Regions from separate parts of the Marinomonas profundi genome, predicted to be linked through region 1. Evidence: predicted binding sites of a transcription regulator. Region 1 holds the regulator's gene; the other holds the start of a gene.

Region 1 (11,803 bases):
CAATTTGGATGTGCCCGATGAGTTTCAGTGGGATGGTAATTAATCATATGTTTTTTTATAGAGATGTTTTGTGAATTTTGACCGTGGTCGGCTTACAGGGCAAGTTCAAGGTGTTTTTCGAGGGAATCTAGGCGTTCCTATTTTATTGTTGTCGCTTTTGGCGATGATGATTTTACCTATTCCTGCCTTTCTTCTGGATGTTCTTTTTACCTTTAATATTGCGTTGGCTATTGTTGTATTGCTGGTGGCGGTGTATTCCCTACGCCCTTTGGATTTTGCTGTTTTCCCGACGGTTTTATTGATTTCTACCTTGATGAGGCTGGCGCTCAACGTGGCCTCAACGCGAGTGGTTTTGCTGGATGGACATGAAGGTAGCGATGCGGCAGGTAAGGTAATACAAGCCTTTGGTGAAGTGGTGATTGGCGGCAACTATGTTGTTGGTTTTGTGGTGTTTGCTATCTTAATGATCATCAATTTTGTGGTGGTGACAAAAGGGGCGGGGCGTATTTCTGAAGTGAGTGCGCGTTTTACCTTGGATGCTATGCCGGGCAAACAAATGGCCATTGATGCGGATTTGAATGCCGGGATGATAGACGCGGATCAGGCTAAGATTCGACGTACAGAAATTGCTTCAGAAGCTGAATTTTATGGTTCTATGGACGGTGCTTCGAAGTTCGTTAAAGGGGATGCGATTGCTGGGTTGTTGATCCTTGGGATTAATATTATTGGTGGTTTGTCCATTGGTATGGCGCAACATGACCTTTCGTTTACGCAAGCCATTGAGCGCTATTCTTTATTGACGATTGGTGATGGTCTGGTGGCTCAGTTGCCTTCTTTGATGTTGTCCACGGCGGCGGCGATCATGGTGACTCGGGTGAATGAGTCGGGAGACATGGGGACGCAGGTGATGGGGCAAATGTTTGGCTCATCAAAAGCGCTATATGTCGCCGCTGCTGTCATGACTATCATGGGTGTCGTGCCAGGCATGCCGCACTTTTCCTTTTTATCATTGGCGGCTTGTTTGGGAGGATTGGCGTATTTTCTTGATCATCAAAAAAAGCAAAAGTCAAAACAAGGGCAAAAAAATGCCAGCAAATCGCCTTCTGATAGCCCGTCAGCTTCAGAAGTTAGGGATTTGAGTTGGGATGATGTCGCGCCGGTAGATATGCTGGGTTTGGAAGTGGGTTATCGTCTTATTCCTTTGGTGGATAAAACGCAAGGTGGCGAGTTGTTGGCGCGGATTAAAGGGGTGCGCCGTAAACTTTCTCAGGATCTGGGCTTTTTAGTGCCGAGTGTGCACATTCGCGATAATTTGGATTTAATGCCAAATGCGTATCGTGTGACGCTAATGGGGGTGAGTCTGGCTGAGGCTGAAGTGCATCCAGATAAAGATTTAGCGATTGATCCTGGGCAAGTATTTGGCACGGTTGATGGTATTGCGGGCAAAGATCCATCATTTGGCTTGGATGCGGTTTGGATTGATCCAAAGAAGCGCGATCAAGCGCAAACTTATGGCTACACTGTGGTTGATGTGAGCACGGTGGTGGCGACACATATTAATCAGATCATGCACAAACACGCTTATGAGCTTATTGGTCATGATGAAGTTCAGCAATTGTTAAGTTTGTTGAAGCAGTATAATCCTAAGTTGGCGGAAGAGTTGGTGCCCAACACTGTGCCATTGAGTGTGCTTTTGAAAGTGTTGCAGAACTTGCTAATCGAGGGGGTGCCGCTTCGAGATATGCGCACCATTGCTGAAGCAATAATGGGGGTGCAGCCTAAAACTCAGGATCCGATGATATTGACTGCGGCGGTTCGAACCTCTTTGTCTAGATTGATTATTCAGACGTTGGCAGATGGTGTTGAAGAAATTCCTGTATTGACTCTTGAGCCTCAGTTGGAAAAAATGTTGATGCAGACGGTTCAGCAGAGTCAGCAGTCTGGCATTAAAAATGAAGAGGCGTTGATTTTGGAGCCGCAAATGGCTGAGCAGTTGCAAGCTTCTTTGCGCCAGTCGGCTGAGCAGCAGGAGGCGATGGGGAATACGCCTATTTTAATTGTCTCGGCGCCCATTCGTCCGATGTTAGCGCGTTTTATGCGTTATGGCGTGGTCAATATGGCGGTTCTTTCTTATCAAGAAGTGCCTGACCATAAACGCATTACGGTGGTCGGTGTTATTGGTCAGTAAAAAACGTCTATTAATGCTCTCTATTGCGTCTGTATTTATTTGAATCTTTCGGGTAAGCTATGGATTTGTAAGAAAAATACACTGGAAGGATTAAGTTATTCATGCAAATTAGGCGGTTTCGAGCACCTGACATGCGGCAAGCGATACGGAAGGTTCGTGATGCTGTGGGCCCTGATGCGGTCATTTTGTCAAATCAGCGTCTGCCTACCGGTGAGATAGAGATAGTTGCGGCTTTAGATTACGATGGGTCTTTACCTTCTAGCATGGTGTCTAAAAAGCCTGCTGTAGATCGTTCAGAGCGATATGCTGACCCTAGTGTTAATTATTTGCAGCGTATCGAAAAGGCTAAATTACAGACGGCTCCACCTGCGATGTCTGCTCCCTCAGCTCAAAAAACGACACCACCAACTTCTTTCGAAATGCCTCCATTGTCTGAAGATGAAAAAGATCCCGTAGTTGAAGAGGCTCTTTCTATTCGTAATAATGATAGTACGAAGCAGCTACGAGAAATGGAAATAGAGCTGCAAAAAGTACGGACTTTACTGGAAGAGAGAGAGCGAAATGAAGCGCGTTCGAATGCCAAAGAGGGCATGGTTGAGGCACGCGCTCGTGAAAAGTTGAAAGGCTTAGGTTTGTCTGATTTTGTGGTCTCAAGATTGATTGATGATATTGATTTGAGAGGGCGAGAAGACGACTGGAATCGCTTGTTGGCGCATTTAGCAGATTACATTCCTACCCGTTCTAGTGCATCAGAGCTGCGCGGTTGTATTGCTTTTATGGGGCCAACAGGGGTGGGGAAAACAACCACCATCGGCAAAATCGCGGCTCAACATGTATTGAAGCACGGAACCGAAGGCGTGGCTCTTATCACAACAGATACTTACCGCATCGCTGCCCATGAACAATTGAGAACATTTGGTCGCATATTAAATGTACCTGTTGAAGTGGTGAATGAGTACTCGGATTTAAATGAGGTGTTGGCAAAATATGCGAACTATTCTCTAGTGTTGGTTGATACTGCTGGTATGAATCCTAGAGACTCAAATCTTGAGCGCCAACTATTAATGATGAAGCGTGCTAGAGCCAATCTTAAAAAATTATTGGTGTTGCCTTGCACTAGTCAGCGACAAGTGTTGAAGACAGTTGTGGATGTCTACTCGCAAGTGCAGTTAGATGGGTGTGTTTTAAGCAAATTAGATGAATCTGCTTCACTTGGTGAAGCAATTAGTGTAGTTATTGAGGAAGGTTTACCAGTCGTGTATATCGCTGATGGTCAGCGCATTCCCGATGATATTGAGCCTGCGCGAGCCCATAATATAATCAGCCGTGCTGTGTATACGGCTGAGCACTATAGTCAGCTTTATGGGGCGTTAAAGTACGGCAGTTAATAAAAAAATGTTATTACTGAAAGCGTTACGCCAAACTATGTAGTACAGTGGATTGGCGCAACTAACTTAAATGGTAAAGGTTGCTTAGACTATTTTATGCAGACCAAAAACGGATACAGCACATACTCAAAAAAGGCAACGCTTCCGATTGATGCGATTGTTGAACAATATGGGTATTTGGTGAAAAAAATTGCCTACCATCTATTGGCACGTCTGCCAGATAGTGTTGATGTGGATGATTTGACTCAAGCTGGCATGATGGGGCTGATTGAAGCGTACAAACGTTTTGAGTCCACCAAAGGCGCTAGTTTTGAAACATATGCCGGTATTCGCATTCGTGGCTCCATGATGGATGAAGTCAGGAAAAGTGATTGGGCTCCTCGATCCGTCAGACGAAATGGTAGAGCCGTCACTAATGCGATAAAAGAATTAGAGGCAACTTTGGGCCGAGAGGCTTCAGATATGGAGGTGTCGGTTCATATGGGCATTACTATGGATGAATATCATGAAATGATACATTCATCCATGTCGACCCAGTTGTTTAGCTATGAAGAAATGCTAGACTCTGACTCTAGCCACTTAGACAGTGTCGAAGCTGAAGCTGGCAGTGCACCCTATTCTCTCGTTGAAGAGGATGGCTTTCAGCGTCAACTTGCGCAAGAGATAGAAGGACTGCCCGAGAGGGAAAAATTAGTATTATCGTTGTATTACAATGATGAGCTTAACTTGAAAGAGATTGGCGCTGTGTTAGGTGTCAGTGAATCAAGGGTGAGTCAAATTCATGGTCAAGCGGCTATACGCTTGCGAGCAAGATTAAGTGATTGGCGAGATTAAATTATGAGTTGTGAAATAGTACCGTTGGGGTGTGGAGGTCGCATTGGATAAAAACATGAAGATCCTGATTGTTGATGATTTCTCGACAATGAGACGAATCATTAAAAACTTACTGCGGGATTTAGGGTTTACCAATACAGTTGAAGCGGACGATGGAACAACCGCGCTGCCTATTCTTCAGGGTGGAACCATTGATTTTCTAGTGACCGATTGGAATATGCCTGGCATGACCGGTATTGAGTTACTTCGAGCGGTTCGCGCAGATGAGAAATTAAAAAGCATTCCTGTTCTTATGGTAACGGCGGAAGCCAAGCGTGACCAAATTATTGCGGCGGCACAAGCTGGCGTAAATGGTTATGTCGTGAAACCCTTTACCGCGGTAGCTCTCAAAGAAAAAATTGAGAAAATATTCGAACGAATAGATGCGGCCAAATAGGGAATTTAGATGCCAAACGTTTCAGGATCTGGTTTAGTAGAGTTTGAAAATCTTGTTAAAGACGGCGCTGTTGAGCTTTTAAACCATATAGAAGTAGGCGACTTCAGTGGCGCGATTAAGATAATCCAAGAGCTAAGCGAGGCTCGTCACAGCAGCTTCTATAATGAAGTTGGTTTTTTAACGCGAAGTTTGCATGATGCTATTCGTGATTTTCAAGTTGACTCAATGGATTTGGTTATTGGTGAAGGAGGCGACTCTGCCACTAAAATCACCGATGCGTCAGATCGATTGAATTATGTTATTGAAACAACCAGTGCCGCTGCCAATAAAACCATGGATATGGTGGACAGCAGTGTCCCTGTTGCCAGTGAACTACAATCTCAAGCTAGAGCACTGCGAAAAGATTGGGGGCGTTTAATCCAACGGGATTTAACACCACAAGAATTTCGAGACTTATATAAGCGCATTGATGTCTTTTTGTCATACGCAGACGACAGTGCCACCACTTTGCATTCAAACCTCAACACAATTCTTCTAGAGCAAGGTTATCAAGACCTAACGGGTCAAGTTATCGCTAGAGTGAATGATTTAATTCGAGATGTAGAAGAAAAACTTGTGCATCTCGTTGCTGTTGCTGGACGCGTTGATAGTATCTCCGGGATTAAACATCAAGAGAATGAGTCTGAACACGATGACACTCGTGGACATGGCCCAGCTATTAATAAACAAAACAACCCTGAAGTACTGAATAGTCAAGACGAAGTAGACGACTTGCTATCAAGTCTTGGTTTCTAGAAGGAGCTGAGGATGAGTTTCGAGGTCGATGAAGAGATTCTACAAGATTTTTTGGTAGAAGCTGGTGAAATTCTAGAGCAGCTTTCCGAGCAATTAGTAGATTTAGAGCAAAACCCTGACGATAAACAGCTGCTTAATGCTATTTTTCGTGGCTTTCACACTGTCAAAGGTGGTGCAGGGTTTTTACAATTAACCGCGTTGGTTGATTGTTGTCATTACGCGGAAAACGTATTTGATATCTTAAGAAATGGTCAGCGTAAAATAGACTCTGATTTAATGGACATTGTGTTGCAGGCGCTTGATGCTGTAAATGAAATGTTCGATGCTGTTCGTGCTGGCGCTGAGCCAGAACGTGCTTCACCAGAGCTGATCGCAGCGCTCGCTGCATACGCCAAGCCTCCGACAGCGGAAGAGCTTGCTGGGCATAATGAAGATGAGATTGAAGATGTTGCTGAAGAGCAAGATGACGTAGAGACAAATGCAACAGAAGAGACATCGAATCTGGATGAACCAGTTGATATTTCGGATGATGAGTTTGAATCCTTGTTAGATGCTTTGGCAGACACTCAACCCGAAGATTCGCCAAAAGTAAGTGACACAGCGAAAAACAACAGCGCTAATCAGTCAGATTCAGCTAAGCCTGATAGATCCGATGATGAAATTACAGAAGATGAGTTTGATGCACTATTAAACCAGCTGCACGGTAGTGGTGCGCCTGGTCTTGGTGATACGCCTGCCGAAAAAGACACGGCAAGTTCCTCAGATGAAATTACGGAAGATGAATTTGAAGCCTTGCTGGATAAGCTGCATGGCGAAAGTGCATCAAGTGAAAAAGACGAGCAAAAAGCACCTAGATCGGCGGATAATGCTAATCATTCTGGTCGTGATTCGTCAGTAGATGCAGCGTCGGATTTAATTACAGACGACGAATTTGAATCTCTACTTGACAGTTTACAAGGTAAAGCTGGCGCGAAAAAGGCTGAAGACGCCACGCCTAAAGCCGCACCGAAAGAAACGTCAAAGCCGAAAGTAGCGCCAAAAGCACCTGTTAGGCCAGCGGCTAAAGCCCCAGAGCCACAGGAAAAAGATGCAGATAATGTAAAAGAAAAGACAGCGAATTCACCCGTTACCCAAGAAGCGACGGTGCGTGTCGATACTAAGCGTCTAGACGATATAATGAATATGGTTGGTGAGCTGGTATTAGTTCGTAACCGTTTAGTTCGTTTGGGACTGCAAAGTGACGACGAGTCCATGGGGAAAGCCGTGTCCAACTTGGATGTGGTGACTGGGGATTTGCAGAACGCGGTCATGAAAACGCGTATGCAGCCTATCAAGAAAGTGTTTGGGCGCTTCCCGCGAGTGGTTCGAGATCTTGCTCGAAACATGAAGAAAGAAGTCAGTTTGATTCTTCGCGGGGAAGAAACAGATTTGGATAAAAACCTCGTAGAGGCGTTAGCCGATCCACTGGTTCACTTGGTGCGAAACTCAGTAGACCATGGTGTGGAAGCACCAGACGTTCGTGAGGCGAATGGTAAACCGCGAGTGGGAACCGTTGTGCTGTCTGCTGAACAAGAAGGCGATCATATTTTGCTCTCCATCGAAGATGATGGCGCGGGTATGGATCCAGGCTTGTTGCGCAGAAAGGCCGTTGAAAAAGGGTTAATGGACACTGATGCGGCAGATAGGTTGTCGGATGAAGAAGCCTTTAATTTAATCTTTGCTCCAGGGTTTTCTACTAAGGTAGAAATTACCGATGTGTCTGGCCGTGGTGTTGGGATGGATGTGGTGAAAACCAAAATATCTCAGCTTAATGGTACGCTGCAAATTAAATCGGTTCTTGGCCAAGGCTCTCGATTCATTATTAAAGTGCCTTTGACACTGGCGATTATGCCTACCTTGATGGTGACTTTATCGGATCAAGCGTTTGCTTTCCCGTTGGTTAGTGTGAATGAGATATTTCACCTGAACTTGAAGAAAACCAATGTGGTAGATGGTCAACAAGTCGTTGTTATTAGGGGCAAAACGCTCCCTATCTTTCATCTTAAGAATTGGTTGATCAAAGGCAGTAACAAAGACAATCTACCGACCGAAGCTCACGTTGTCGTTGTTCAGGTAGGAATGAGTGAAGTGGGTTTTGTTGTTGATCAGTTAGTCGGCCAAGAAGAGGTGGTTATAAAACCATTAGGGAAAATGTTGCAGGGTACTGCCGGAATAGCAGGCGCAACAATTACTGGTGATGGTCGTATTGCATTGATTCTGGATGTACCTAGCATGCTGAAAAGTTATGCATCTAGATAGTAGGTTTTTCATTTAGGGGATGTGATATGCCTGTTAAGGTGCTGGTTGTTGATGATTCTGGTTTCTTTCGGCGACGGTTGGTTGAAATTTTTGAAGCTGACCCCCGACTAATTGTTGTAGGCACTGCAAATAATGGCAGGGAAGCGATAGATAAAGTGCAATCTTTATCACCAGATGTCGTCACAATGGATTACGAAATGCCTGTCCTAGACGGCATTGCCGCTGTTGTGAATATAATGAAGCTTAAGCCAACACCTGTGCTGATGTTTTCTTCATTGACTCATGAAGGTGCGAAAGTCACTCTTGATGCTCTGGAAGCGGGTGCGGTTGACTTTATGCCGAAGAATTTTGAGGATATTTCTCGAGATTCAGCGGTCGTTAAGCGCGCATTAGTGGAACGAGTGTTAACGGTTGCACGAACGCGTTTAGCGGGAAGTCGAGGCCCGGTGGCGGCGCTTGCTCCACGAGAGGCGCCTAAGCCTATTGTGACTGATCGTGGTGTGATTATTCCACGAGTTAGAAAACGCGTCAGCTTGGTTGCTATCGGTACTTCAACAGGTGGTCCGATGGCGCTGCAAACGGTGTTGACAAAACTTCCTAAAAACTTTTCAGCCCCGCTGGTGTTGGTGCAGCATATGCCTGCTGCTTTCACTGGTGCGTTTGCAGAACGTCTGAACAATATATGTCAGATTACGGTGAGAGAGGCTCAGGATGGTGATCGTCTAGAAGCGGGGGTGGCCTTGCTCGCCCCGGGCGGCAAACAGATGATGATCGATTCTAGAAACGGCGGCTGTGTCCGTATTCTTGATGGCGATGAAAGACTTAATTATAAGCCTTCAGTCGATGTGACATTCGGCTCTGCATCAAAGTGTTACCCAGGTAAGGTGTTATCTGTGGTGATGACGGGAATGGGCGTTGATGGTCGAGAAGGGGCGCGTATGTTAAAAAGTTCAGGCTCAAGAGTCTGGATTCAGAGTGAAGAGTCTTGCGTTATTTACGGCATGCCAATGGCAGTAGAGAAGGCAAATTTAGCCGATGATATTATTGACTTAGAGCATATTGGTGAACGTATTGCACGTGAGGTCAGTTAGTGGATTTTGTCACCTTAGCTGGCCTTCTCATTGCCTTTAGTTCTGTATTTCTAGCCAACTGGTTAGGAGGCGGCGAAGTCGTCCTCCTGCTAAACCTTCCTTCTGCCATCATCGTTATTGTTGGCAGTATCGGTGCCTCATTAGTTCAAAGTAGTATCCAAGAAGCAACGCGCGCGCTTATTTTGCTGAAATGGAGTCTTTTCCCCCCTGTTTATGATTTTCATTCTGCTCGAGCCTCTTTAAATAACCTTGCCCATAAAGCCAGAAGGTTATCATTATTGGCGTTGGAGTCTGATATTGATGCGATGGGAAGTCGCTTTTCGTCACGTGCCTTACAAATGGCGATAGATGGAACGGACCCCGATTTATTGGCCGATCGGCTGCATGATGATGCGGTTCGTATTTATGATAAACGCATGAGAAGCGTGTCTTTTATTGAGTCTATTGGCGGTTATGCTCCTACGTTGGGAATTATGGGGTCAGTCCTTGGGTTAATCCAAGCCATGGCAAATTTAGACAGTCCAGAAGCATTAGGTCATGGTATTGCGGTGGCATTTGTTTCTACGCTTTATGGTCAGGGCTTTGCAAACTTGATCATTTTCCCTATTACTAAAAAGCTCACCAATTATGTGGAAAAAGAGCTGCTATACCATCAGTTACTGGTTGATGGTATCTGTGGGATTGCAACAGGCAAACATCCATATCGATTAGAGCTTGAGTTAAACACTTATGGGTGACACGCCGACTCGATCATCAAGGCGTCGTCGGGTGATCAAATCACACCCTTCTAGCGCACCAGGTCGAGACCGTTGGGTGCTGTCTTATGCCGACTTTATTACCTTGTTGTTTGCTTTTTTTGTGGCGCTGTATTCTATTTCGTTGAAAAATACAGGTGACGAACAGCGCTTAAAGGAAACACTTCGAGGGGTTTTTGATGCGGTTCAGAAATCGGTCAAACCAATTAATATTGGTGAGCCCATCGTGGGCGAGCCAAAAGATGTCGAAGTGATCGACGCCAAGCCAATTCCTGCCGCCGTGCCTACCATCGAAGAAAATACCTCTTCCTCCGTTTATGCTTTATTGAGCCAAGTCGTTGAAAATCAATTTTCAGGTTTGCATCAAGCGGGCCAAATTTCAGTAACTGAATCGACTGACTGGGTGAGTTTAGAGCTAAAATCAGGTCTATTATTTGGTCAAGGTGAGTATGATTTGACCAACGAAGCGGTTGCGTTATTAATGACCATTGCGAATGTGTTGAAGGCCTATCCATCCGCTATTTTAGTGGAGGGGAATACGGATGATTTACCGGTGAACTCTCGACGTTTAATCTCTAACTGGCATTTATCCAGTATGCGCTCTTCTTCTGTCGTGGACGAATTGATCTATCGAGGTGTTGATCCATCAATGATCGCGCCTATCGGCTTTTCCAGTGAGCAGCCTAAAGTGCGAAACACAAACGACTTTGCTCGTCAGCAAAATCGTCGGGTGATTCTGCGTATTAGTAAGCGCAACGCGGATAATCTTCATGATTACTTGTTTAAATAGCCGATTACTGTATATGATTGCAAATAATTCGTAAGCAAAATAATAGCATAGGAATATCAGGGGAATCAGAGTGCACATTTGGGCAGTGGCAAATCAAAAAGGTGGTGTTGGCAAAACAACCACGGTTGTTTCCCTAGCGGGTTTGTTGGCGGATGCTGGCCATCGGGTGTTAATGATTGATCTTGATCCACATGGTTCATTAACCAGCTATTTTCGTTTTGACCCTGATACCATTGAAAAAAGTGCCTATAACCTTTTTCAAAACGCTGGAAAAATACCAGAAGGCTTGGCCGCTTCTTTGATTTTAGAAACTGGCCATCCAAATTTGTCTTTAATGCCTGCTTCTACGGCGTTAGCCACCTTAGAGCGTCACGCACAATCTCAGGGTGGGATGGGCTTGGTTGTCTCAAAAACACTGACGATGTTATGGGACGACTATGACTATGTGTTAATTGATAGCCCTCCCGTGCTGGGGGTTTTGATGATCAATGCGTTAGCGGCTTGCCAGCAACTTGTCATCCCAGTTCAAACAGAATTTTTAGCGATTAAGGGTTTGGAACGCATGGTTAGAACGTTAACCATGATAAATCGAGCGAGAAAGCGCCCTGTGCCATTTGTGATTGTGCCCACGTTGTTTGACCGACGCACTCAGGCATCCAACAAGAGCCTGCGCAGTTTAAAAGATACCTATGAAGAGTTGGTATGGCACTCTGTGATTCCAGTGGATACAAAATTAAGAGACGCAAGTACGGCCGGCATAGCGCCTTCGGCGTTGGATCCAAATGCGAGAGGAATTAAGGCTTACGCAAGTCTGATGGATTCTTTGCTGAACCCCGCGGGATAGTAATCAATTATGAAAGAAACAAAAAAGAAAGAGCAGGCTCTGATCGGGCCACAAATTGCGGTTCAGCGCTATCTCGACGATTTATTGCAAGAGGCGACAACAGAAGAGCAAACGGTTGAAGAGCAAGAACAAGAGCAGATTGAGGATCAACAAGCCGCTGACGATGCAGAGCTGATTGAAAATACTGCTAAAACGGAAGATCTAGGTGCGTCGGCAGAATCTGACCCTGAATTAAATGAAGAGGAACCTTCATCATTAGATGCCTCGTTTGGAGACTTTGAAGACGCGATTACGGAACACCTTGATAACTTGCCCGAGGTACCGGAAAGCTTACCTGTTATTCAGTCAGAACCAGAGCCAGAACCAGAACCAGAACCAGAAAAA
Region 2 (11,803 bases), 1.7 Mb from region 1:
CGAAGGAGGCTATCTTGTATAAGGGTACGTTGAGGCTTTCTAAAAAAGCCACCGCACTCAAATCAAACGGCGAGCTAAAGGCCACTAATCCCAAGGATTCAGCTAATTCAAATAAGGGTTTGTGCCACTCCCAAGGAGTCGATGCCTTGGCATAAAGATCATACAAATTGCTGCCGCGCCATAAACTATCGCTTTCCGAAACCATGAATTCACCATGACGTACGTCGAGCGTCATGGTGTCTGGTGTGTAAGTTTGTAACTTTATGGCGTCTACGCCTGCGTCTGCCGCGGCGTGTATCATGGCTTTGGCGAGTTCAAAATCTTGCTCATGGTTGCCTGATAACTCAGCAATAATAAAAGGCGTTTGCTCGAACATAATAAAAATCAACCATTGTAAAAAGTGATGAGATGATCGTTGCCCTGATCAACATACTCAGAAGCCTGTTGCAACATGCTAGGCATTTCTTCCAGAAACTCGCACCAAGGCTCAAACAAATGACGAGCACGAGCCACGGTTTCGGCCTCGTCCTGATACTTGAATAGAAACTGCACAATCAAAAACGCAGAGTAAGTAAAAGAACCAATTAATAAATCGTAAATATGACGGTGAATACTGCCTTTCAAAAAATAGATTTTTCGATGATGAGACCACAACAAATCACACACTTGCTGGCGTGTGACAACCGTTTCGTCCCAACCTTGTTGCAACATTCGACTGATGGTACGAAAGTCGTCAATAGAAATCAGCGTCTGCGCAGATTGCTCCAATAAAGCCGCTGGTGGGTCGGTGAAATACACGCTTTCTAAAATATCAATAACGTTGGCGTGATCAATTTTCGGGTCTATGATCAATACATCATCAATAAGGAGCGGTGTTACGCCTTCGATTTTTGCCCCATCAGACAAGTTATAGCTGGCAAAATTTCGACGCTTATTTAATTGCCGAGTCAACGTCTCCAGCTGAACTCGTGACGTATCCATAATACCCGTCGCGTAAACCGTACCGCCGAAGTTCCCTTCTCGTTTCACTAACTTGGCTTCTTGGAAGGTTTGAAAACCAGACTCTTTACCGTCTTTATAGTACCCACTGTGCACCGAGTGATGGCTGCCTTTGTCTTTGAAACCATTATCCACACCAAGGTAATACACAGTGTTAAAACCAAACAGGTGAACATAAGACAAGGCTAAGTTTGCCACGACCGGATTACAATAATTCAGTTGCACATATTCTTTATCATCGCCATGTGCCCGCGCTTGGGACAACATAAGTGACGTAATCGCTTCACCGGGTTTCATTGCCATGCCCGAGCGCTTAAAACAATCAAACAGGCCGGGGTGCATAACATTGACAGACAACCCCCAGATTTTGTCTAGGTAGTCTTGATCCAAAAATGAAAACTTATCAACCGTTTGTTTCAGGCGCTCAATATCTACATGAATATCAGGCGTCACACCTAATTTTTTCAACGTGTTAATAGTGGAGCCGCAGCAGATCAACAACACCTGATCACGAATTTCTTTGACTAACTCAATCCCCTGATCAAGAGAAGGACCATTGCCTAAAATAAAAACCGGAATATTGGCGACCCATTTAGGCAACGCTTCGCGGCCTTGAAAATGCGCTATTTTGGTTTTAGGGAGCGATTTAAGCCCCTGCGCAATGCCAATTAAAGCATCATCAAAAAATCCCCACCCCATGACTTGACGAGCATAGTGTTTCTTAAAATACGCAATCGCTAGGTCGTTTTCAGGGCTGCTATAAGAAACATGCAAATACGTTTCTGGCGCCATAAAAAAGCCATTTTCTTCTAACTGGTGGAGGTATTTTTCAGTAAATTCTTCGGGGTTAACGCCAAGGAAAAAATGAATCGTGCGTCCATCACGATTGCATAGGTCTAAAATATTGCCCCACTCAATGGCGAACAACGAATAATAAAAGAAGTCCAAATCATGTTCATACAAATACAAATGCTTAATGGAGCGCTGTGCCAGCAGTATTTCGAGCTGATAACCAAACTCAACACCAAACAATATTGTGGATCCGACGAACTCAGGCCAACCTTCTTGCGGTTGCAACGCCTGCGATTGTTGCTCGATTTGATCGAGTATTTTATTGCTGTAAAAAACGTGACGACTTGGATGCTTCGCCGTGCGCTCTAAGTTAAGTAGGGTTTTATTCGGTTTTTTTAAGGCTTGGGCAATTTTCTCTGCCGCCTGCGCTCTTGGCTGAGCCGAAAAGAGCGGGACACCGACATCTTCCCGATAAAGGTTAAGTCCGCCCTCTTCTTCCATATAAATATGGCGTTTTTTAGGTTGGTAATGTTGGAAGGATTCAAAAATATGAGGCATGACTTGAGAAAATACCGTCATGTTTCTTACGTATCGCTCAGTTAACTCACTATCGTTCTCTTTGAGGCGAGCTGCACCTCTTTCAAACAAAGCAGCAAACGCTTCTGCCTGATCAAGAGAGGATAAAACTTCCTCATTTTGCATGTTTCACGCCTTTATATTTATTCACACCCTTGCGGGTTTTATTCGTTCGGTAAAGTTGTTTTTGCATTTCTGCATGCACATCTCGAATCAGTCGCGTGGCGGCTTGATGTGTCATGATAAACTGTCTGATTTGTTCATTCGCTTTGGGGTCAGTCAGTGGCTCTATAGTGTGTATAAAGCCATCATTGTCTTCACATAGCTGCTGAATTTTTTCTATGTCGTTGTCGATGAGGCTTTGTTCTAGTGCAGCACTCAACGTCGTTAAGTGTGACAAATCGAACATTAAACAACCCCTACCCGAGCCTCAGTTTGGCCACCATAAGCGACTTGCTTATCCAATGTGGATATTTGATCCCAAGCGCCTTTGATTTGTAAAATAAGCCCCATTACTTGATCGATAATAGCCGTGTCTTTGGTCACACTGGCCTCAGTAATTCGAACCATCATGTATTCGTAAAGCGACTCAAGGTTATCGACCAACTCTGGGTTAGCATCTCTATCTAGCGCGTCTCTTAGCGCATTGATAATTTCGCTCGCTCGCGTTAACGCGGCGGCTTTACCTTCCCAGTCCGAACGTTCAATACAGCCCTTTCCTAGGGCTAACTTCTCAAGCGCCCCTTGCATCAAGAGCTGAATGACGCGATGAGGATCAGCCGATGCTAAATCGGACTTAATTGAGTCCTTTCTGTAAGCTTGGATCCCTTTACTCTTGTACATACACAACCCCATTAATTCGAGTATTACTGTTTAAAACCGTTTACATTTTCGCTAATACAGAATTTAGATAGCCGCCTTGCGCATTCATGTTGGCCAAGCGAGAATCCAAACCAGCAAACTTAGAGCGAAGTGATTCTTCATAACGAACCATCCGATCTTCATACGCTTCCAATGTCTCTTCTGTATTATCTATCGACCGAGTCAGCGAATCCTTTAATGTGTTTGTCATTCCAGCTGAACCCGTATAGCTGCTTAGCAAATTTTCCAGTGACTGAGCCAGACCATTTTTTCCTGATATCATTGGGGCAATTTCACTGTAGCCCCGCTTCATGGCATCGTCGAATTTAGCATTGTTAAAACTTAGCATGCCCTTGTTGTCCATTTTGATGCCCAAATCAAAAACAGACGTGAAGGTTCCGGCCTCACCATGACTGCTCATTAATTGGGTAGACAAGGATGATTGCAGTGTACGAATCATACTGTTGCCATTTAAAACCGCATCTTTGTCGGTACTGGCTTGTAAGAATCCGACCATGTCATTGTAAGAGGCAACAAAGGCTTCAATGGTTTCTTGTACGGTTTTCTGGTCAAAACTGATGTCAACCTTGGTGGTTTTGTCCGTTGGCGCTAACGCCTCAATGGACAACCCCGCGACCGCGTCATCAAAGGTATTTGATTGATTACGAATTTGAATACCATCAACGGTAATCACCGCGTCACGCGCTTCTTCCCCTAGAGGAGCATACAAACCAGCCGTCATGCCTTCGGTGGAAACACTGTCTAACGTAAGTCCAGCTGCGAATGGAGCGACCTCCGTGTTATCGGTGTCGTCTGTTTCGATCTCGACAGGCTCAATATCTGCGGCACTGGCTGTTTCTGCAATGTCTTTTTCTTCATCAGCAGGGATAGGGCCATCGTTGGCAAAGTCGACATCATCGCCTTCCAAATCCAATTCGTCAGGCTCGTCAACTGGCTTAGCGTCATCCGCTACCTCGTTGCTTTTTTCAACGGCGTCTTGCTCTTCAATAGGATCTTTTACGTCGATGGCGTCTTTGCTGTTGTCGATAATATTGCCATCTTCATCTCTAACAATAGACGTGTTACTAATTTTGAGCGTGTTACCAGCGCCCTGAATAGAGGATGTTGCGGTAAAAAATAGGTTGCCATTGCCGTCATCAATCAAATTCGCTGATACGCCAAAGTTGTCTTCGGAAGTATTAATCTGGTTACGTAATTCAGATAGGGTCGTGCCGGCATCAACATTGATAGAGAATTCATGGCTGCCAGCCTTAAAAATAAGTTGTGCGTCTTCTTTGGTGATGACCTCATCCGCAGAGGAAAATAATCCTTGCGCAGACATAATACGGCTGCCTTTTGCTAACTGATTGACATCAATCGCATAAGAGCCATTCGAAGCCGTGTTATCTGTGGTAATAGAAACAACTTCTTCACCTTCTTTTTGCGCAATTTTAGCATCGCGCCCAGTAAAAAGGTCGTCATTATTCAGTGCCTGCACTGAGCTTTTAAAGTTATCAATAGCAGAACCGACTTGGCCTAAAGCAGAAAATTCAGCCTCATAGCCATTAATTTTATCTTGATAAAGTTTAACCTTGACGTCTTTTTGAGCACTTACCATTTGCTTTACTAGAGACTCTAGGTCTATACCAGATCCCGCCCCTAAAGAGCCTACCGCCATAACTTTATCTCCTAACGCTTTCTATCTATGTCTAGTTAAACCTCACTGTTTACCAAGGTTCCCTTGATATCACTCAACTGGCTCATAATAGCATCAATTCTCTCAGACATTTTAAGAAACTCTTCTGTCGGAATTTGACGAACTACATCCCCTGTTGACTGATCCAATACTTTTACAATATTTTGTGCTCGGTCTTCTGTCATTTCAAAGGTTAAATGCACATTTAACTGGGACAGCTTTTTATTCATTGCCTTTAAATCATTAGGCTCAACCGGTGCCGATAAGTTCGAGAAATGAGACGGGTTATTGTCCCTATCCGCTTTGTTGCTATCGGCGGTATTTTGGACAACTTTAGCATTACTCTGACGCAGTGCAGCAAAATCCTCTGCGGCGCGCTGTTCGTTAGGTCTTAAAGAGTATGGAATACCCTGCTTAGAAAAATCACTGACATTAATGGACATAACAGAGTTTCTCCGGATAGACAAAAGCCGGGACAACGTCCCAGCTTTCCGCTACCACTAACGCTTAGCCTAGAAGAGACAAAGCGGTTTGTGGACGTTGGTTCGCTTGAGCCAAAATAGATGAGCTTGCTTGCTGAAGAATCTGAGAGCTTGTTAGCTCCGCCGTTTCTGCCGCAAAGTCAGCATCACGTACACGAGAACGAGCAGACGATACGTTTTCTGTGACGTTACTTAAGTTACTGATAGTAGAGCCAAAACGGTTTTGAATCGCACCCAATTCGGCACGCTTTGAGTCAACGGCAGAAATCATGGTGTCTAATACATCGATCATGCTTTGCGCATTTGCCATAGTCGATACAGAAGCGCTTGTTACACTCACTTGTGCTGTACTCGCACTGCTCGATAAACCGGACATAGTGAAGCCAGCATTACCCGCGAAGTCAATGGAATTAGTAACACCACCATCCGTTAAGTTAAAACTAATGGTTTGATTAGAGTCCGCACCTACTTGGAAAATACCAGTGTAAGTACCATCCAATAAATTCTCACCACCGAATGTTGTATCCGAAGAGATACGGTTGATTTCGGTTGATAGTTGACCCATTTCTTGCTGAAGCGCTGCACGGTCTTTATCTGAGTTTGACCCGTTTGCTGCCTGGATAGACAAGGTACGCATACGTTGCAACATATTAGATGTTTCATCTAATGCACCCTCAGCGGTTTGAGCCAAAGAGATACCATCATTAGCGTTTCGCACAGACTGGTTTAAACCATTGACCTGAGAGGTCAAACGGTTAGAGATCAATAACCCTGCCGAGTCATCCGCCGCACTGTTAATCCGCAAACCAGAAGACAAACGTTCGAAAGAAGTATCCAAAGATTTTGCTGAGCTCATCAACTGACGCTGTGCGCTTAAAGATGACGTATTCGTATTTACGTATAGAGCCATTATAGCCTCCTAGGTTTTATTAAATCCTGCAATAAAAAGCAGATCGTATAAGGTTTTCGACAAGACTTTGAAAACCTTTAGTCAATTTCGGATATTTTTTTCCACAAAGCGGAAAAAAATATCCCTTCAAGAGGCAGAAAACTGCCTAACTGGTTGTTTTAAAAGAGTAAATAATAATTAAATTTTTTTACTCTTTTTTCCAAAAAACGGTGTTTTCACGTCAATTAACCTAAAAACACACCCTAAAACACCTTTAACATTCGTATTTCTACAATGAGCTGACAAAAAGCCTTTGATCTGAATAACACTGAGGCCCGCTCTCTCGAAAACGGCAAAAAGCCAAGTGGCAAAATAGCGCCACAAAAACAAACCAACGACACAAAGTGACAAAAAATTGCCACCCACAAAACATCACCAACAAAACCAATATCCACAAAGGCACAAAGGCACAAAGGCACAAAGACACAAAGACACAAGCGGCCATACAACAGCAAAAGCCCATACACAAAAAACAAGACGCAGCTGTGCTGTGCCATTTCTTAGATAGGCAAAAAACCGAGCACAACAGTACCTTTGCGCGTTATATGGCAAACAAAAATAAAGCCTCGTTTTATACCGTGTATTTTTCATTCACCCATACGCCTACCGCCAGAAAATAACTTCCTAACAAGACACCGCCGTTCACACGCCCAAACTGCTTAGTAACCACAATAGAAATCTATCGCCGGTTACTTTTTAGAAGTTCAAGTAATGCTCACAACCTAGATGTGATCCAAACAAATGCCGCCCATACAGGCACGCCCTAAGCAGCCGCTCTAAACAGGCAAGGCCTAATAGCATGACTCAAATAGACATGACTCAAACCAATACAGCCTGAAAACATTTGTGCTCATAAAAAAACGCCTAAACATACTTTCGTCGCCTAATACCTCACTGTCGAAAAATTCATTAACTGGCTGTCATCATTAACAAAGCCCATCTCAAAGCCAATCAGGAACAAACAGCGCGCGCTCACGTCGCTCAATTTGCCCATTAATCCGCTATGGCATAAGCCTTCCCCCCATTACCGTCAAACAACAACGCAATATCGCGTTATTTAGGCAAAAAAAAGCCAGGTGAAAAAAATCACCCGGCTTAAAAGGCACCTCTAGGAGAGAGAAGTTGCCCATAATCCGAGAATAAACTCGAATACTTTGGAGAAGCCGCAATCTAGTGCCGCTTCACGTCATGCCATTTTTATCATTAACTACCTAGTAGAGATAATGCCGTCTGAGGACGCTGATTTGCTTGGGCAAGAATCGTACTACTCGCTTGCTGTAAAATTTGTGCACTGGTCAAGTTTGCCGTTTCTTGAGCGAAGTCAGCATCACGAACACGGGCTCGTGCTGCCGATACGTTCTCAGAGATGTTACTTAAGTTAGTCACCGTAGAACTAAAACGGTTTTGTACCGCACCCAGCTCCGCCCGCTTAAAGTCAACAGCGGAAATCATGGAGTCAATGATGCTTATCATGCTTTGCGCATTTACCATGGAAGACACCGAAGCCGTTGTCTCACTCACTTGAGAGGAAGACTGATTCGATAAACCGGACATAGTAAAGCCATTGTTCGACTGATAATCGATAGAATTATTCGCCCCACCAAACTCTAACGTAAAACTGATGGTTTGGTTCGCATCGGCGCCTACTTGGAAAATACCTTGATAGGTTCCATCAAGTAAGTTTGCACCACCAAATGTCGTGGTGTCGGCAATACGGTTAATTTCTTTGGACAACTGCCCCATTTCTTGCTGCAAGGCCACACGATCTCTGTCTGAGTTAGAACCGTTGGCAGCCTGAATGGACAAAGTACGCATACGCTGTAGCATGCTGGTCGTTTCGTCCAATGCGCCTTCCGCGGTTTGCGCTAAGGAAATGCCATCGTTTGCATTTCGTACAGATTGGTTCAAACCGTTAATCTGAGAAGTCAAACGATCAGAAATTTGAAGTCCGGCTGCATCGTCTGCCGCACTGTTAATTCGTTGACCTGATGACAAGCGCTGATAGCTTGTATCAAGCTCACGACTGGAATTATTTAGCATACGCTGAGCATTCAGCGAGGACACATTTGTATTTACGTATAAAGCCATTTTATCTCTCCTAAAAACATTTTTTGACGAGACAACCTTTTGATTTAATTAGTTATTTGGTTTTTGTCTCTTATTAAAGTTATCGACACTTCAGCGCTGATCTTTAATTTTTTTTTATACTTTTTTTACGTTCTATTCATTTTTTAAACACAAAAAAAGCGGTACTCACAGTTATCGAACTCAAGGCTGATAACTTTAAAAATAAAAGCCGAAAAAGCCAAAATAATGTCAAAACAATAGAAATTTAAAGGCAAAGAGGAGAAAACAGCATTGAGATCTAATGCTTCTTTCTATGAACGGTGAACGGTGAACGGTGAACGGTGAACGGTGAACGGTGAACGGTGAACGGTGAACGGTGAACGGTGAACGGTATTATGAAATATGATTGATGAACTGCAAGCCAAAGTCTTGAGGATCGACTTCTTTTTCAATCACTATTTCAGTTCTTAAATTGGCGGGCTTGTTTAACTCAACGTCTGTCACTTCAATAAAGGCTTTATTGGTCATGCTGTACACTTGGCGGACCAAAGAGGGCTGGAAGGACTTATTCAGTGTCAGGACGAAGCCAACCCGTCCATTAGACAAGAGCACACAAGACCCCACAGGAACTGCACCAATATTTTTCAGAAATACGGCAAGCAACTGCTTATCAAACGCCAAACCGGACTCTTTGCGCATCTGCAAACAGGCTTTTATTGGCCCCATAGAATGCTTATGTGGCTGTTCTGAGGTCATAGCATCATAAGCATCAATAATGGCCGCGATTTTTCCATAGACGGAAATTTCGTCACCCTGCTTACCTGCTGGGTAGCCCGAGCCATCCATTTTTTCATGATGGTCAGATAACATTTGATAAACCGCTTTAGGAACCCCATCGCACTTTTGCAAAATTTGTTCGCCAAATTGAATATGCTTACGAAACAAATCAAATTCGCCCTCGGTCATTTTAGTGGCTTTAGCCACCATGGCAGCGGGCAAACGGAAACGACCTAAATCAAACAATAACGCCCCCAGCGAAATGACTTCCACATAAGCGCTCGATAGTTTCATCGCCTTAGCAAAATGAATCCCTAACACCGCCATGCCCATGGCATGCTGCTCCAAATACGACGACGCGTCTTTTATATGCCGTATGGCCATTAACGAAAAATTATTTCGGGTATGAGATTCTATGAGTCGACGGCAAAACTTCATCAACGCCAACATATCTAGCTTATTACCCCGTTTAAAGCACTCTACTTGGCTGGATAACAAAGTATGGCCATCTTGAAACAACTTAAACGCAACAGCGGTTTCGTCATCAAATGAGGTGGGGATAAACTTGTTTTCGAGGGGCACTTTTTTGATTGCCGTGGAGGCTATGTTTTTCTGCTCCGCCTCAGCGAGAACACTAGAATCGTCTTTGACTGGGTCACCAGTCCCGGCGGCATTCTTATCCATACGAGCTTTATAGCTCAAGATGTATTCTCGAGTATGTTCGTTTAATTCTTGTCGAAAATAACGAAACAGACTTTTATTTCGAGCATGCTTACTGCGTAGCTCTTTGGTGTTCAAGTCAGGATTAAGTTTTTTTAGACTGCGTACCGAACGCCCACTGGCGATGGACAGGCAAAGGACAAGAAATCGCTCTTGAGCGTCATACAACCTTTCTCGGCGACTGCTTAATAACTGGTCACTATCAAAATACGGATCATGAGGAAGAAATTCAGCATCAAGTACTGGACGCAACACATCAAATGCCATTTGACGCATGGCAATCCCTACAATTCGGTCTTTGCGACCATGCATTCTGATCAGGCTCTGAACGCGTTTACTGCCAACTACTTTTTCTTTTATTTCCAATATTTCGAGTATTTCTTCTATATTAAAATACCCTACATTGATATCAGCCCCAAAACAGGACTCTATGTTAAATGCTGACATCGTTTTGACCTACCACTCTAAACTTACATCTTATTAAAAAGAGAAAGATTACTCATTCGAGTAAAGACTTTTTGCGACGCATTCAAAGCCGACTCTTTCATCGACAACTCGGTTGCCGCTGCGGCGAGATCCAATCCACCAATACGATCCTGCGCCACCGCATTTGATAGCTGGTTAGCCGAGCTAAAATCTTCTCGATCCCGCAAAATATTCAACCTTGAACCGACAGAAGACCGACCCTCACTGACTTTTCGCTGGGCATTATTAATGCTCGTCGTGGCATCAAAAAAAGCCGCCTGCCGCTCATCATGACTGGAAGTTTTATCCCTCAACACCGCTAACGTATCATTTATTTCATTGAGCACGTTATCTCGTCTTGGCTTATCTAACGCAAAATCAACCTCTGCACCTGGCGCCCCTTTTAATAGAAACGACATGCTGCCAAACGCAATAGGCTTACCCGCCGTATAAGAGCCAGAAGACACAACTTCACCAAGATGATTCGTTATGCTGTAGGTTCCAGGAGTGCCATCAAAAGCACGGCGTCTTTCTTGATCAGCCCGGGTATCTGAGCCGACATAATTCATCTCGACTTGGGCAGCTTCCCCTTCTGGCGTCACAGGCGATGTGGTTAGACGATAGGCATTCGCCTCAGGTCTTTCAGGGTCGTAATGCTCATCCATAAACGCATTAAAATCCCCCTGATTTTTCACTGTCGACTTTAGAGAAACATCCCCCGCCAACACTTGAGAGGAAAAGCTACGATTGGTCCAAATATCTTGGAACAAAGCTTTGCCAGAATCAGAAACAGGGATCTTCATGTCTTCTGAAATTTGAGCAAATTTTTGTTCTTCATTGCCCGCCCACTGGTAACGACTTTCACTATTCAATACAAAGGGCGGCCCTTGCGTATCGGTACCCGCAAAAATATAGTTACCATCTGCACTTTTTGAATTCATCAACTCGGCCATGGATTCGGTTATCAAGGCTATTTCCTGCGCAATGGCATCAATATCTTCTTGGGTATTGATGTCATTTTGCGCTTGAATAAAAAGCCCTCGAACTTCATCCATTGAATCGTTTAGGCTATCCAAGGCAACCTCTTGATACTCTAGGTTACCTGTTGCCATTTTAATCGATTCATCAAACAGCTTGAGGCGATTATTATTGCCTTCATACATTAATATCTGGCTCGCACCAACCGGGTTATCACTTGGTCTAACGATGTCTGTTTGCGCTGAAATTTTTTCCTGCGCGTTCATGATCTTCTCGTTTGCTTGGCCAATCGCCCGACTCGACTGACTATAAATCAAATTATTTGTCACTCGCATAAACTTACCTCATGATCCCTAACAGCGTTTCAAACGTTGTACGAGCTGCCGTTATCACTTGAGCAGAAGCGGAGTAGGATTGCTGATATTTCAGCAAATTTACCGC

Evidence for each region. The regulator FliA, encoded in region 1, starts transcription of late flagellar genes. The targets are predictions, from matches to a motif close to CTAAAGTTNNNNNNNNNNCNGCCGATA.
Region 2: J8N69_RS11790 (flagellin N-terminal helical domain-containing protein) is a predicted target of FliA. The motif match lies at 6,371-6,397, and genes of this name have one in related genera.

The regions. Positions count from the first base shown of each region.
Region 1 is NZ_CP073013.1:760,853-772,655, reverse strand. It holds gene flhB (flagellar biosynthesis protein FlhB) at 1-43, shown strand, start outside; gene flhA (flagellar biosynthesis protein FlhA) at 71-2,188, shown strand; gene flhF (flagellar biosynthesis protein FlhF) at 2,290-3,576, shown strand; gene J8N69_RS03570 (RNA polymerase sigma factor FliA) at 3,673-4,410, shown strand; gene J8N69_RS03565 (chemotaxis response regulator CheY) at 4,466-4,846, shown strand; gene J8N69_RS03560 (protein phosphatase CheZ) at 4,856-5,641, shown strand; gene J8N69_RS03555 (chemotaxis protein CheA) at 5,654-7,939, shown strand; gene J8N69_RS03550 (protein-glutamate methylesterase/protein-glutamine glutaminase) at 7,966-9,030, shown strand; gene J8N69_RS03545 (flagellar motor protein) at 9,030-9,767, shown strand; gene J8N69_RS03540 (OmpA family protein) at 9,799-10,575, shown strand; gene J8N69_RS03535 (ParA family protein) at 10,646-11,419, shown strand; gene J8N69_RS03530 (chemotaxis protein CheW) at 11,429-11,803, shown strand, end outside.
Region 2 is NZ_CP073013.1:2,496,442-2,508,244, reverse strand. It holds gene pseI (pseudaminic acid synthase) at 1-376, opposite strand, end outside; gene J8N69_RS11815 (motility associated factor glycosyltransferase family protein) at 385-2,493, opposite strand; gene J8N69_RS11810 (hypothetical protein) at 2,483-2,776, opposite strand; gene fliS (flagellar export chaperone FliS) at 2,776-3,210, opposite strand; gene fliD (flagellar filament capping protein FliD) at 3,251-4,906, opposite strand; gene J8N69_RS11795 (flagellar protein FlaG) at 4,942-5,367, opposite strand; gene J8N69_RS11790 (flagellin N-terminal helical domain-containing protein) at 5,432-6,316, opposite strand; gene J8N69_RS11785 (hypothetical protein) at 6,700-6,975, shown strand; gene J8N69_RS11780 (flagellin N-terminal helical domain-containing protein) at 7,559-8,443, opposite strand; gene J8N69_RS11775 (HD-GYP domain-containing protein) at 8,816-10,366, opposite strand; gene flgL (flagellar hook-associated protein FlgL) at 10,390-11,697, opposite strand; gene flgK (flagellar hook-associated protein FlgK) at 11,702-11,803, opposite strand, start outside.